Regions from separate parts of the Bacillus sp. EA-CB0995 genome, predicted to be linked through region 3. Evidence: predicted binding sites of a transcription regulator. Region 3 holds the regulator's gene; each other region holds the start of a gene.

Region 1 (4,653 bases), 1.2 Mb from region 3:
AATTTTGATTCAATAAGCGGTCATATAAAACAATATCTGCTTTTTGTAAACACTCCATCGCTTTTTTTGTAATAAGCCCTTCATCACCAGGTCCTGCACCGACTAAATATACGTATCCGTTCATCTCTACACCTCATCTGTTTTTACTGGAAAGGAAGCCGAGAAGAGGCTTCCTTATATAAGCTACATGTATATATAAATATCGCCATCAATAACTTGTACTTCATACGTTTGAATGCAACCATCATCAGGTTTTTGTACTTCACCTGTTAGTAATGAAATTTTCCAATCGTGCAGTGGACAAAAGACAAATTCACCAGAAACAATTCCTTCCGCTAAAGGTCCATTTTTATGAGGGCACCGATTTTCTACAGCACGAATGTCGCCGTTTGCAAGGCGAAATAAGGCAATAGACATATCCTTTATTCGCACTTCCTTACCAATTTGTACGGGAAGATCTACAGCATGCATGATTTTTATTTTTTCTTTCGTTTGTAACATACGAATCGCTCCTTACTTTACAATCTCTACTTCATACATCGTTTTTAATGATTGCGTTTCTAGTGCTTGTCCCCAAGCCTCTTCATATGTGCTACGTGCTTTTTGGAAACGTTCATTTAGCATAGCGACCATACTTTCATCTTGCAGCACTTCTTTTATGTGGTGTAAGCCCATACGCTCTACCCAAGGAGCTGTACGTTCGCCATAAATACCAGTTTCACGATAGTATTGTACGTAAGCTGTGGCAATGCGAAGTACATCTTCCTCCGAAGGGACAATCATTACAAAATCAGCTTCACGCACTTCTGTACCGCCATTACCACCGATATAAAGTTGGAAGCCGTTTTCAACACAAACGACACCGAAGTCTTTCGTTAATGCTTCCGCACAGTTACGCGGGCAACCTGTTACACCCATTTTCATTTTATGTGGTGTATCTACCATTTCTAATGACTGTTCAAGCAACATGCCAAGTCCTAATGAATCTTTTGTACCGAAGCGGCAGAAACGAGATCCGACGCATGATTTTACATTGCGAAGGGACTTCGAGTAGGCATAGCCAGAGTTCATACCAAGGTCGGCCCACACTTTTGGTAAATCTTCTTTTTTAACCCCATATAAACCGATGCGGCTTGCGCCTGTTATTTTCACGAGTGGAACGTCGTACTTCTTCGCAACTTCTGCAATTTTCATTAAATCATCTGCTGTTGTAACGCCGCCGTACATACGTGGAATAACAGAAAATGTTCCGTCATGTTGAATATTTCCATTCATTCTTTCGTTAACGAAGCGGGATGCTTTATCATCGGCATACTCTTCTGGGCAGGCCATACGTAAATAATAATTTAATGCAGGACGGCATTTTGAACAGCCTTCTTCGTGCGCGAAGTCAAGGACGTTTCGCACTTCTTTCGGTGATTTTAAACCTTTCTCATGAATTGCTGCTACAACTTCATCGCGAGATAATGTTGTGCACCCACACATACCTGCAGCCTGAGCAGAAGCATCAAAACTATCTCCAAGTGTATGAGATAGAATTTGTTCAACAACTGGGCGACATTTACCGCAGGATCCTGCAGCTTTTGTGCATCCTTTTACTTCTTCAAATGTCGTTAGGTCTTGTTCTAAAATAGCGTGAACAATGGCTCCTTTTGTGACACCGTTGCATCCGCAAACAGTTTCATCAGCACTCATACTTGCAATATCAAGTCCGCTATCTTCACCAGCTTTGTGAAGAAGAGAAGCTGGTGTATATTCTTGTATATCTTCTTCTTTTTTTAACATGCTGAAGAGGCGTGTGCCATCAGCTGTATCACCATATAAAACAACACCAACAACTTTATTGTCTCGGATTAGTACTTTTTTATAGGAACGTGTACACTCGTCAAATATGGAGATTGCTTTTGTTACCTCATCTTCATAAATTTGACCAGCGGAGAATAAATCGCATCCCGCAACTTTCAGTTGTGTACCGACGATGCTGCCTGTATATCCATCTGTTTGTGTATTTGTAATCTGTTTTGCTAATACAGCACCTTGCTCATAGAGCGGTGCAACAAGACCATAGGCAACCCTTTTATGCTCTGCACATTCACCAACCGCATAGATGGATTGGTCATTTGTTTGCATATAGTCATTGACTATAATGCCGCGGTTCACAAGTAAACCGGCGTCTTTTGCTAACTGTGTATTTGGGCGTATTCCAACAGCCATGACGATTAAATCACAATTTACAATATCGCCATCTGCAAATTGAATGCCCTCAACGTGATCTGTACCAAGAATTTTTACCGTTTTCTTCTCCAGAAGGAACTTCATACCTTGTGATTCTAAGTCTTCACGCAGTAATGAAGCTGCCTTAGCATCGAGCTGTTGCTCCATTAAGTGTGGCATTAAATGAACAACGTGCACGTCCATTCCTAAATCAATAAGCCCTCGTGCGGCTTCTAAACCAAGTAATCCGCCGCCAATTACAACTGCTTTTTTATATTGCTTAGCCGTATCCATCATAAATTGTGTATCTTCGATTGTGCGAAATCCTGTTACACCAGGGAGATTTGAACCTTCCACAGGTAAGATAAAAGCACTGGAGCCTGTTGCGATAATGAGCTTGTCGTACATAACAAGACGATTCTTTTCTGTAACAATGACTTGTTCTTCCCGATCAATATGAAGTACTTTTTCATTTGTATACAACGTAATATCATTTTCTTCGTACCAACTGTATTCGTTCATAATGATATCTTGCATATTTGTTTTTCCTTGTAGGACGTGGGAGAGCATAATACGATTGTAGTTCGGGTGCGGTTCATCTCCAAAAATGGTAATGTCGTATAACGTATTGTTTTGTTTTAAAATTTCTTCGATGCAGCGTATTCCAGCCATACCATTCCCAATCATGACTAAACGTGTTTTCATATTCATGTCCCTTCTTATATGTGAAATATTTAACAAACTTTGATACTTGTATTATAAAAGTTTTAGAAAATAAGGAGATGTGATATTTATCACAGTTTTGGAGGATTCATAAATTGTTCAAATTTGCACATAATTTGCTGTAATCTCCTTTTACATTTGATAATTTTATCTTACTAGTTGTAGGTAGTAAGACCCCACTTCAAGATTCAGAGAAACTAAAAAAGATGGATGGGGGATGAAGCCTCAACTAATGAAAGTTTCACTTCATCCCGCTATTTGCGGGCAGTAAGACCCCCACCTCAAGATTTAGAGAGAAGCAAAGAAGATAGGTGGGGGAACTCCGTAAAAGTCCGATTGGTTCAACTAACCATCAGTGAGGGATAAAACCCCACTGATGGAAGTTTCACTTTATCGCGAAAGAATAATACGGAGACGTTAGTAAAGAGGCTGAAAATATTCCAACAGAGGTAAGGAGTAAGTTTTTGACCATGATATAAAACTTTGCGCAGGTATTTTTTAGAAGAGATAAGTTGTCATCGCTTGTTCTAAAGTGAAAGTTGAGCTCGTATACATGTAGTACAAACTTAGATTTTTAGGAGGAAAGCGTATGCCTAAATCGACTTTCAAATGGCTTGTTTGTGCTACATTAAGTACAGTTTTATTAGCAGGATGCGGATTGTTTGGTAAGGAAAAAGGAACAGAGCAAATTGATCCACCTAAGAAAGTTACCTATACAGACGGTGAGAAGAAAGAAACAGCGAAGCAAGGGGAAACGATAAAACAAGATTTATATCTCGTAGATAAAAATGGTTATGTTGTGCCGCAAACGGTGCAGTTACCTGCTCCGAAAAATAATGCGGTCATTAAGCAATCATTACAATATTTAGTGAAAGATGGACCAGTAACAAATTTATTGCCAAATGGATTTCAAGCTGTACTTCCCGCAGATACTGATATGACAGTTGATGTGAAAAACGGGACAGCGGTTGTTGATTTTTCTAAAGAACTGAAAAATTATAAAAAAGAAGAAGAACGTCGCATTGTAGAAGCAGTTACTTGGACATTAACGCAGTTTAAAGAAGTGAAGAATGTGAAGTTTCGTATGAATGGGCAAGATTTAGCGAAGATGCCTGTTGCTGGTACGCCGATTGGTAATGGATTAAGCCGGGCAAATGGCATTAACTTTGATGATGAGCAAGTGGCTGATATTACAAACACAAAACCAGTTACGTTGTATTTCTTGGCGCAAAATAATAAACAAAATTATTATGTACCAGTAACGCGCCGCGTTGCAGAAGGAAAAGAAAATGAAGTCGCGACAATTGTAAATGAACTTGTAAAAGGACCAGCGCATCAATCAGCGTTAACATACGACTTTAATCCAGATGTGAAGCTAATCAATGAGCCGAAACTTGAAAAAGGAACGGTGACGCTAAACTTTAATGAAAATATTTATGGGAATAAAGGTAAAAGTATGATTTCTGACTATGTACTCCAGTCTCTTGTATTAACTTTAACGGAAAAACAAGGAGTAGAAAATGTGTTAATTCAAGTGAATGGAAAAGCGAATCTTGTTACAGAGAAAGGTGATAAATTAATAAAACCAGTCGCTCGTCCGCAAAACGTGAACACAGGTAGTTTTTAAACAGGAATAATTTGATATACTTAATTTATGAAAAGAAGGGGAACTCCCTTCTTTTATTGTCATACATAACATAATTTTTAAATTGGCTA
Region 2 (4,653 bases), 1.5 Mb from region 3:
TTTTTCTTCACATCAATATATTTGCGGTCCTTCAACATTGTAATAATGCCTGCACGCGTCGCTTCTGTCCCTAAACCTTCTGTCTTTTTTAATACTTTTTCCAGTTCTTCGTTCTCTAAATACTTCCCGGCTGTTTTCATTAACGTAATAAGCTGACCTTCTGTATATCGTTTTGGTGGCTGGGTTTTTCCTTCTTTCACTTTCACCTTTGCAACTTTTCCCTGTTCACCTTCTTGTACAATTGGAAGAATTGTTTCTTCATCTTTATCATCTTGAAAAATGACTTTACGCCATCCTTCTTGAATTTGCTGTTTTCCTTTTGAAATGAATTCGGCCCGTCCATCAACGAGCGTTGTAATCGTAGTGTAGTCAAAAATTGCAGCTTCATAATGTGCCGCAATTAATCGCCGTACAATCATATCGTAAATTTTTCTTTCATCACCTGATAATTTACTTGGATTTGTTACTTGTTCTGTTGGAATAATGGCGTAGTGATCTGTAACCTTCTTCTCATTCACATATCGCTTGTTATTCATAATAGAAGAAACTGGTGCAGGCAACAAATCTTTATAATCTTCAAACTGACTTAGCTTCTGCATAATATCAGGAAACGTTGCAGCTTCTCCTTCTGTTACATAGTTAGAATCCGAACGCGGATACGATACAATTCCTTTTTGATATAAAGCTTGAGTTATATCAAGTGTCTTTTTCGGTGAAAATTTAAATGCTTTATTCGCCGTTGCTTGTAAGGATGATAAGTTAAATAAAAATGGCGGCTGAAACTCTTTTCGCTCTGTTTTCATTTCTTTCACTTCAGCCGGTTTATTTTGACAAAATGCAGCGATTTTATTCGCCATATTGGGATCCTTTAAGCGAGATTCATTGTCCTGTTCCCACTTACCTTCATATTTCTTTCCTTCTATATTAAAGGTTGCGAGCACTTCCCAAAATGGCTCTGATTTAAAGTTTTCAATTTCTTCCTCACGTTTCACAATTAATGCAAGTGTTGGTGTTTGCACGCGTCCAGCGGAGAAAACATCATTCATTCCTTTTTCTTTAGTAAAATGCTAAAAACACGGGAAGCATTCATCCCAACAACCCAGTCTGCACATGATCGTGTATATGCTTCGTAGTACGTATTGATTGTATCTGCTTCATCAAGTAAGTTTTTAAATCCTTGATAGATTGCTTGCTTCGTTAAAGAAGAAATCCACAGACGCTTCATCGGTTTTTGTACATTACAAAGATTAATGATATTCCGTACAATTAATTCCCCTTCACGCCCTGCATCTCCCGCATGAATAATTTCCGTCACTTGCGGATTATGTAACAGTTGTTTCACAACGTTAAATTGCTTATACTTTGATTTTGTTACTTCAAATTGAAAACGTTCTGGAATCATTGGTAACGTATCTAATGACCATTTTTTCCACTCTTCATGATAGTGTTCTGGATTACATAATTGCGTCAAATGACCAATGGCCCACGTACAATAAGCACCATTCGGAAACAATTCATTTGCTTCCACTTCCAAATAGCCGTCTTTTCGTCGATATTTAAATTGAGAAACGAGCGCTAAACCTTGATCAGGTTTCTCGGCAATAATTAATTTCATTTTATAACTCCCTATCTAAATTGCTGTGTCACTTCAATTATATTTATTTATTTTTCAGATGAGTATAACCCACAACAGTTCAAATTCCATTTTATATGTTATAGACTTCTAATATTATACGCTTAACTGAAATATCTTCACAATAGTGATTAATTACGTAATGTATTATATGTATCTACTTATTTTTGACATAAGTACAAGCATCATCACTTTATTACACAAACAACGTATGATGAAATTCACAAGTTATCAGTGATGTATATCACTACATAAATTTAAATTTATTGATATTTTTAATCTAGATACAAAATTTAAACTTTATGGAGGCATTCATATGGAACATGTATTTACTGAGACTTCTGTGATTGGTGACATTGTTACAAAATTCCCGAAAGCAAGCGATCTTTTCAAATCATATAGAATAGATTTTTGTTGTGGAGGTAATAAACAACTTATCGACGCAATTAATGATAGAAATTTGTCAGCAGAAGAGGTTATAACAAACTTAAATACTCTTTATTATGAAACAAAACTATTAAATGAAGCAGAAATTGACTGGACAATCGCCTCTTATAGTGAATTAATTGACTATATTGTGAATAAACATCATCGCTATTTAAATGAAGAATTGCCACAGTTAAGTCCATATGTAACAAAAGTATTACGCGTTCATGGATCAGGACAGCCTCATTTAGCTAAAATTCATAAGCTATTCCATGAATTAAAAACAGAATTAGAACAGCATATAATTAAAGAAGAAACAGAAGATTTTCCACTGATTTTAGCATTTGAGCAAAATCCAACTGATGAAAATTATACGAAATTAAGCAAAGTGGTGGGAGAGTTAGAAAGTGAACATAGCCATGCTGGTGATATTATAAAAGAACTTCGTAACATTACGAATGACTTTACTCCTCCAGAAGGGGCTTGCGGTACTTATCGTCTTGTCTATCAACGACTTGCAGCTCTTGAATCAGATCTATTCCAGCACATTCATTTAGAAAATAATATTTTGTTCCCGCGTGCAATTACACAGGCTTAAATAAAAAAGGTGAATCTATAGACATCAAGTCAAGGTTTAAAAACAACATTTTTTGAGCTTAAATAAAAAAGATTCTTATATAGATACCACTTAAATGTAACAAAATAGAACATAAGCACTTTTTGCTCATGTTCTATTTTTTACGTATTTTTTCTATTTTCGTAATGCTTTTGGAATATACACACAGAAAAGTTCACTTTCCATGTAATCTCCAGTGATACTAAAGACTCGAGAACGAGACCTTCCACAAACATATCGAAACTCACAAGATCCCCACTAATAAAAATTTCACTTTGTCTTGTCTAGCGTCCGTTGTTTAGCTACCTCCTATGAAGTTGAAAAAACGATTCGTTCTATCACAAATATGATTTTTATCACTGCTTTATTTTTGAAATTGATATAACTTTATTATAAAAATATGACGAGAATTGTTAAGGAGTTGTATATATGAAGGCAAAAATGATAAAAAAACATTTACAGGAAGTCCCCCTCTTTAAAGAACTTTCAGAAGAAGAACTTCAGCCTATTGTAGATATTTCACAATTACGAAATTATAAAGCAAAATCATTTGTATTTATGCAGGGTGACACACTTGATCGCGTGTTTTTTATCCACTCCGGTAAAGTGAAAATTCAAAAAACAGATGTAACTGGAAAAGAACAAATTGTTTCTGTGCTTCAAGCTGGAGAAATGTTCCCCCATGCTGGCTTTTTCCAAAAAGGTACCTTCCCAGCACATGCTGAAATACTTGAGACTGCACAATTGATCGTTACTCCAATCGCTGATTTCGAGAAGATTTTGATTCAGCATCCTGAACTATGTATTAAATTGTTTAAGGTTCTTGGAGAAAAAATTGTCGATCTTCAGAACAGATTAGAAGAACAGATTCTTCACGATACTTACGAACAAATTATTATGCTATTACTCCGTTTATGTAAGTCAAATGGTATACAGATGAATGACAAATACATATTAACGACCCCGTTTACGAATCGGGAACTCGCCAATATGATTGGAACATCAAGAGAAACGATTAGTCGCACAATTAATCAGTTAAAAAGAAAGAAATTAATTGATATTGATGAAAACGGTTGTTTCATTATTATTCCAGACAAATTAAAAGCAGAAATCATCTGATTAAAGAGTACATGTGTGATTTTTCTCACACCCTACTCATTTTCTCTATGTTACATTGTTACTGAGAATTAATATCAATAATTTCCGAGGTGAAGATGATGACAAAAATGATTGATTTTAGGAAAACAATTTGCGATTTGACTATTGAATACCCTGAAATCATCCTTATCTTAAAAGAACTCGGCTTTGAACATATAACAAAACCCGGAATGTTACAAACAGCTGGTCGTGTGATGACCATCCCAAATGGATGTCGAATAAGAGGAATTTCGTTTGATACAGTTAAAAAAACTTTTAAAAATAGCGGATTTAACATTATAGAGTAAAGGAGAATTTTTATGAGTGAAATAATTAACAATCGTGAACATAAAAGTATGAATACGTTTGAACGACAAGAAATCCTAAAAGAAATTATTAAAAATCTTCATAACGGGAAAAGTGTTGAGGAGGTAAAAGCTCAATTCGAGGAAGCTGTCGGAAATATTACGGTTACAGAAATCTCCCAACTTGAACAGACACTCATGGAGGAAGAAGGAATTCCAGTAGAAGAAGTACAGCGTTTATGCTCAGTGCATACAGCTATTTTTAAAGGTTCCATTGAAGAAATCCATAGATCTGATAAACCAGAAGACCAGCCTGGACATCCGATTCATACGTTTAAGCTTGAAAACAAAGAAATCGATATACATGTTAACTTTAAGCTTCAACTTCACTATGAACGTTTCGAAAAAGAAGATAGTAAAGAAAACATCTATAAACTAATAGAAGACTTAAATCTATTAATGGATATTGATAAACATTACAGCCGTAAAGAGAATCTGCTTTTCCCTTATTTAGAGAAATACGGAATTTATGGACC
Region 3 (4,653 bases):
AATATGTGAATAACACTGTGGATAAATAAAAAGGTCAGCGTAACTGCTGACCTTTTTATTTTTTATATTTGTAATTCTTCCCATTCTTCCATACATGCTTCTAATTGCTCTTGTAGTGTTTGTTTTTCTGCTGTAATATCACTTGCTCTTTCGTAATCAGCATATACTTCAGGCAGACAAAGTTGTTCTTCTAATGTAGCGATTTGCTCTTCCATTGCAGCAATGTTTTCTTCTAATTCCTCAATTCTACGCGTACGTTGGCGCTCTTGCTTTTTACGTTCTTTTTCTTCAATATAATTTAATTTTTCTTGCGCCACTTGTTTTTGTACAGGTTTATTCGTTTCTTGTTCTTCAAGTTCTGCCCGCTCTAACATTTCATTTTTCTTTTCTATATAATAATCGTAATCGCCTAGATATTCCTCTGCCCCATCTGTTGACAATTCAATAACTTTTGTGGTGATGCGATTAATGAAATAGCGGTCATGAGAAACAAATAAAATAGTTCCTGGAAAATCAATAAGAGCATTTTCTAATATTTCTTTACTACTTAAGTCTAAATGGTTTGTCGGTTCATCTAAAATAAGCACATTTGATTTTTGCATCATCAGTTTTGCAAGAGCTAAACGTGCTTTTTGTCCACCACTTAAAGAAGAGACTGGCTTTAAAACATCATCACCAGAAAATAAAAAGTTTCCAAGTACTGTGCGGATTTCTTTTTCTGGTTGCAGCGGGTAATCATCCCAAAGTTCATCTAATACGCGTTTTGATGATGTTAAGTTTGCTTGTTCTTGGTCATAATATCCAATAGAAACGTTAGAGCCGAATGAAAAACTGCCGTTTAAAGGACGAAGTTTATCCACAAGAGATTTTAATAAAGTGGATTTTCCGATTCCATTTGGACCTACAAGTGCAACACTATCACCTCTCGTTAATTGGAAATGAATGTGCTCAATGATTGGCTCGTTATTATAACCAATTGTGATATTTTTTACTTGTAGTACATCATTGCCACTTTGCCTATCGATATCAAAGTGGAAAGAAGCAGATTTTGTATCACCGAGTGGTTTTGTCATAAGCTCCATACGATTTAATTGTTTTTGGCGACTTTGTGCCCGTTTTGTTGTGGAAGCGCGGGCGATATTTTTTTGAATGAAGTCTTGTAACTTTGTGACTTCTTCTTGCTGTTTCTCATAACGCTTCATTTCTTGTTCGTATAGCGATGCTTTAAGTTCTAAATACTTACTGTAGTTCCCCGTGTATTTTCGACTTTGTTTATTAGAGATTTCATACACCTGTGTTACGAGTTTATCTAGAAAGTATCGATCGTGTGAAACGATTAAAATAGCACCAGGATAGCCTTGTAAATATTGTTCCAGCCACGTTAATGTATCGATATCTAGATGGTTGGTTGGCTCATCCAAAATAAGCAAATCTGGTTTTGTTAGTAATAATTTGCCAAGAGCTAAACGAGTTTTTTGCCCACCACTTAAAGTGGAGATTGTAGTTCCGTGTGTCTCAGAAGGAAAGCCAAGTCCGCTTAAAACAGAGCGAATATCAGCTTCGTATTGGTAGCCGCCTTTATTTTTATAATCTAATTGCAGGCGATCATACTCTGCTAACAATCTTTCGTGTACAGTGACATTTGTGAAATTTTCTTCTTTCCCCATTTCTTGTTCTAGCCTTCGGAGTTCTTTCTCCATGCGTTGCAAGTCGAGAAATACCGTTAGCATTTCATCCCAAATGGTTAATGATGTTTCAAGACCAGTGTGCTGTGCTAAGTAACCGATAGATACATCTTTCGGTTTAATAATTTCTCCGCTGTCATGGGATAGTTCTCCCGCAATAATCTTTAATAATGTAGACTTTCCAGCGCCGTTACGGCCGACAAGTGCAATGCGATCACGCGTCTGTACCTCTAACTTAATGTTTGAAAGAATCACTTCAGCGGCGTATAACTTGGAAAGGTTATTCACTTGTAGTAGAATCAATGTTTTCACCTCAAATAATTTCTTAACTTTGCCATGATTATATTTCTCAATCATACTAAAAATAGTGTATAGTTGAACATAATAGAGAAGTTCTCTCTCTATTATACAGGGAAAACTTTCAATGCTAAACTTCCGTACATGTTTCAATCACTTGAACAGATAGGAAGAGAGGAGGGGTTGCATGGAGCAGCCTAAAATTCCGCAGGCGACTGCCAAAAGATTGCCTCTATACTATCGATTTATCCAAAACTTATCGTTATCTGGTAAGCAACGCGTATCATCTGCAGAATTAAGTGAAGCGGTGAAAGTGGATTCGGCGACGATTCGAAGAGATTTTTCATACTTTGGGGCATTAGGGAAAAAGGGATACGGCTATAACGTAAATTATTTATTGTCGTTTTTCCGCGAAACACTTGATCAAGATGATGTAACGCGTGTAGCACTAATAGGGGTAGGTAATTTAGGGACAGCTTTCTTACATTACAATTTTACGAAAAATAATAATACAAAAATTGAGATGGCATTTGACGTTGATGAAGAGAAAGTTGGAAAAGAAATCGGAGGAATTCCAGTATATCACCTGGATGAATTAGAAGAGAAATTATCCGATGATATAAAAGTGGCAATATTAACAGTACCTGCTTCTGTTGCACAAGCTGTAGCAGATCGCTTATCGCATACTGGTATACAAGGTGTTTTAAACTTTACACCTGCTAGGTTAAATATATTAGAACATATTCGAATTCATCATATCGATTTAGCGGTAGAATTACAAACGCTTGTGTACTTTTTAAAAAATTACCCACAATAAAAACGCAGGAATTCCCTGCGTTCTTATTATTTCTTCATACTACCTTTTTTCGGTTTAGAAAAAAGAAGGCGAAGTGCCAAATTAAAATCAACTGTTGCCATTATAGCAAGTAATATTGTATAAAAGTTCCAAATTGTATCTTCAACACTTGTAATTGCTAAGTATGTAAAAATACACCCAAGAAGAAAATACAAAGTTGCCATAACAAATGGTGAAGTTCGCATGTTTAAAATCCTCCGATGAATCCTTGCAATTTTTCAGCTTTTTCTATGTATGGGTGAAGTACAAATGTAATTAACATAACATTTGTATTCATCATAACGTGAGCCATAATAGGTACAATAATTCGTTTTGTTTTTACATATAAAAATGAAAAAACAAGCCCCATGGAAATATACACTAATAAATGTGTAGGGTCAAAATGAATTAAAGCAAATATAAGTGAACTCACAATTGCTGCGATAAAGAAGTTATATCGTTTATATAGTGTTCCAAATAGAATCTTTCTAAATACAATTTCTTCAAGAATGGGAGCGAATATAGAAGAAACAATCATAAATAATGGAGCAGCTTTTATAATCTCGATAATGTTTTGTGTATTTTCAGATTCAGGTTTAACTTTAAAAATTTGTGTTTCAATTGTGCCAGCAATTACTTGGGCAAATAAAGCAAGAAAAACCCCCAAAATAATCCATCCTATTGTAGCGGGAATGTTTGTTCTTTCCCGATCCCATTTTTCTGATTGTGTATCGTTGCGTAATATCAGAAGGATAATGATAAGAGCGACAAAGAAGCTAATTATTCCCCAATGTGCAGTTGCCAATTGAACCTCTTCTTGAAAGCTCCTGTTTCCATTGTTGTATATTCCGCTTTTTAAAAGGAGCCACCCTCCAATTACACCTGATAATTGCATTAAAATATATGTAACAACAACCCACCAGTATTGTCTCTTCAATTTCGTAACTCCTTTTTAAATTTTTTGTAATGAAAAAGGAAAATGCTCTATCCATAGAGAAAACAACTTATGGCATCTTCTTATTGTAACATAGGAGAAGAGGGAAAAACGATGGAATATCAAATAGAATCTTCTATCAGTGCCGATCTTCCATGAAGCCAAGGATTTATATTATTACGCTACTCATCAGGTAAAGAAGAGAAGCTTATGGAAAGACTGAAGAGGATGTAAAATAGTTTTCCGAAAAATTACGTTTTTTCACTTGCAAAAGAAAATGAGATTCTTTATTATAATAAGTGTGTTAGCACTCGAAGTGTTTGAGTGCTAATAAACATAAAATTTACATAGTAAATTGAGGAGGTTATTGTTCATGCTAAAGCCATTAGGTGATCGCGTTGTAATTGAACTTGTTCAAGCAGAAGAAAAAACAGCAAGTGGTATCGTATTACCAGACACTGCAAAAGAAAAACCACAAGAAGGTAAGGTAGTGGCAGTTGGTACTGGTCGTGTGCTTGAAAATGGTGAGCGTGTTGCTTTAGAGTTAGCTGTAGGCGATCGTATTATCTTCTCAAAATATGCAGGTACTGAAGTAAAATACGAAGGTGCAGAATACTTAATTTTACGTGAAAGCGACATTTTAGCAGTTATCAGTTAATTATATAAATCTTTAAAAATTCAAGGGGGTCAAATATTATGGCAAAAGATATTAAATTTAGTGAAGAAGCACGTCGTTCGATGCTTCGCGGTGTCGACACTCTTGCAAACGCAGTAAAAGTTACGCTTGGACCAAAAGGTCGTAACGTTGTACTTGAGAAAAATTCGGTTCTCCGCTTATTACAAATGACGGTGTAACAATTGCAAAAGAAATCGAATTAGAAGATGCATTTGAAAACATGGGT

The links. Region 3 encodes Rex, which represses fermentation and respiration genes when NADH is low (regulators of the CRP and FNR family bind a similar motif). Its sites were predicted from a motif close to TTGTGAAATATTTCACAA; they were not measured.
Region 1: the regulator Rex is predicted to act here: its motif matches at 2,938-2,955, upstream of nirB (nitrite reductase large subunit NirB).
Region 2: the regulator Rex is predicted to act here: its motif matches at 1,843-1,860, upstream of ric (iron-sulfur cluster repair di-iron protein).

Annotation. Positions count from the first base shown of each region.
Region 1 is NZ_CP169269.1:1,198,294-1,202,946, forward strand. It holds partial or broken gene ACEWFJ_RS06270 (uroporphyrin-III C-methyltransferase) at 1-124, opposite strand, end outside; gene nirD (nitrite reductase small subunit NirD) at 184-501, opposite strand; gene nirB (nitrite reductase large subunit NirB) at 514-2,919, opposite strand; gene ACEWFJ_RS06285 (GerMN domain-containing protein) at 3,527-4,564, shown strand.
Region 2 is NZ_CP169269.1:3,034,958-3,039,610, forward strand. It holds partial or broken gene topB (DNA topoisomerase III) at 1-1,615, opposite strand, end outside; gene ric (iron-sulfur cluster repair di-iron protein) at 1,950-2,657, shown strand; partial or broken gene ACEWFJ_RS15725 (radical SAM/SPASM domain-containing protein) at 2,811-2,930, opposite strand; gene ACEWFJ_RS15730 (Crp/Fnr family transcriptional regulator) at 3,105-3,794, shown strand; gene ACEWFJ_RS15735 (DUF1858 domain-containing protein) at 3,893-4,120, shown strand; gene ACEWFJ_RS15740 (DUF438 domain-containing protein) at 4,133-4,653, shown strand, end outside.
Region 3 is NZ_CP169269.1:19,743-24,395, reverse strand. It holds gene ACEWFJ_RS00095 (ABC-F family ATP-binding cassette domain-containing protein) at 63-1,988, opposite strand; gene ACEWFJ_RS00090 (redox-sensing transcriptional repressor Rex) at 2,170-2,799, shown strand; gene ACEWFJ_RS00085 (YdiK family protein) at 2,826-3,023, opposite strand; gene ACEWFJ_RS00080 (CPBP family intramembrane glutamic endopeptidase) at 3,026-3,754, opposite strand; gene groES (co-chaperone GroES) at 4,125-4,409, shown strand; partial or broken gene groL (chaperonin GroEL) at 4,448-4,653, shown strand, end outside.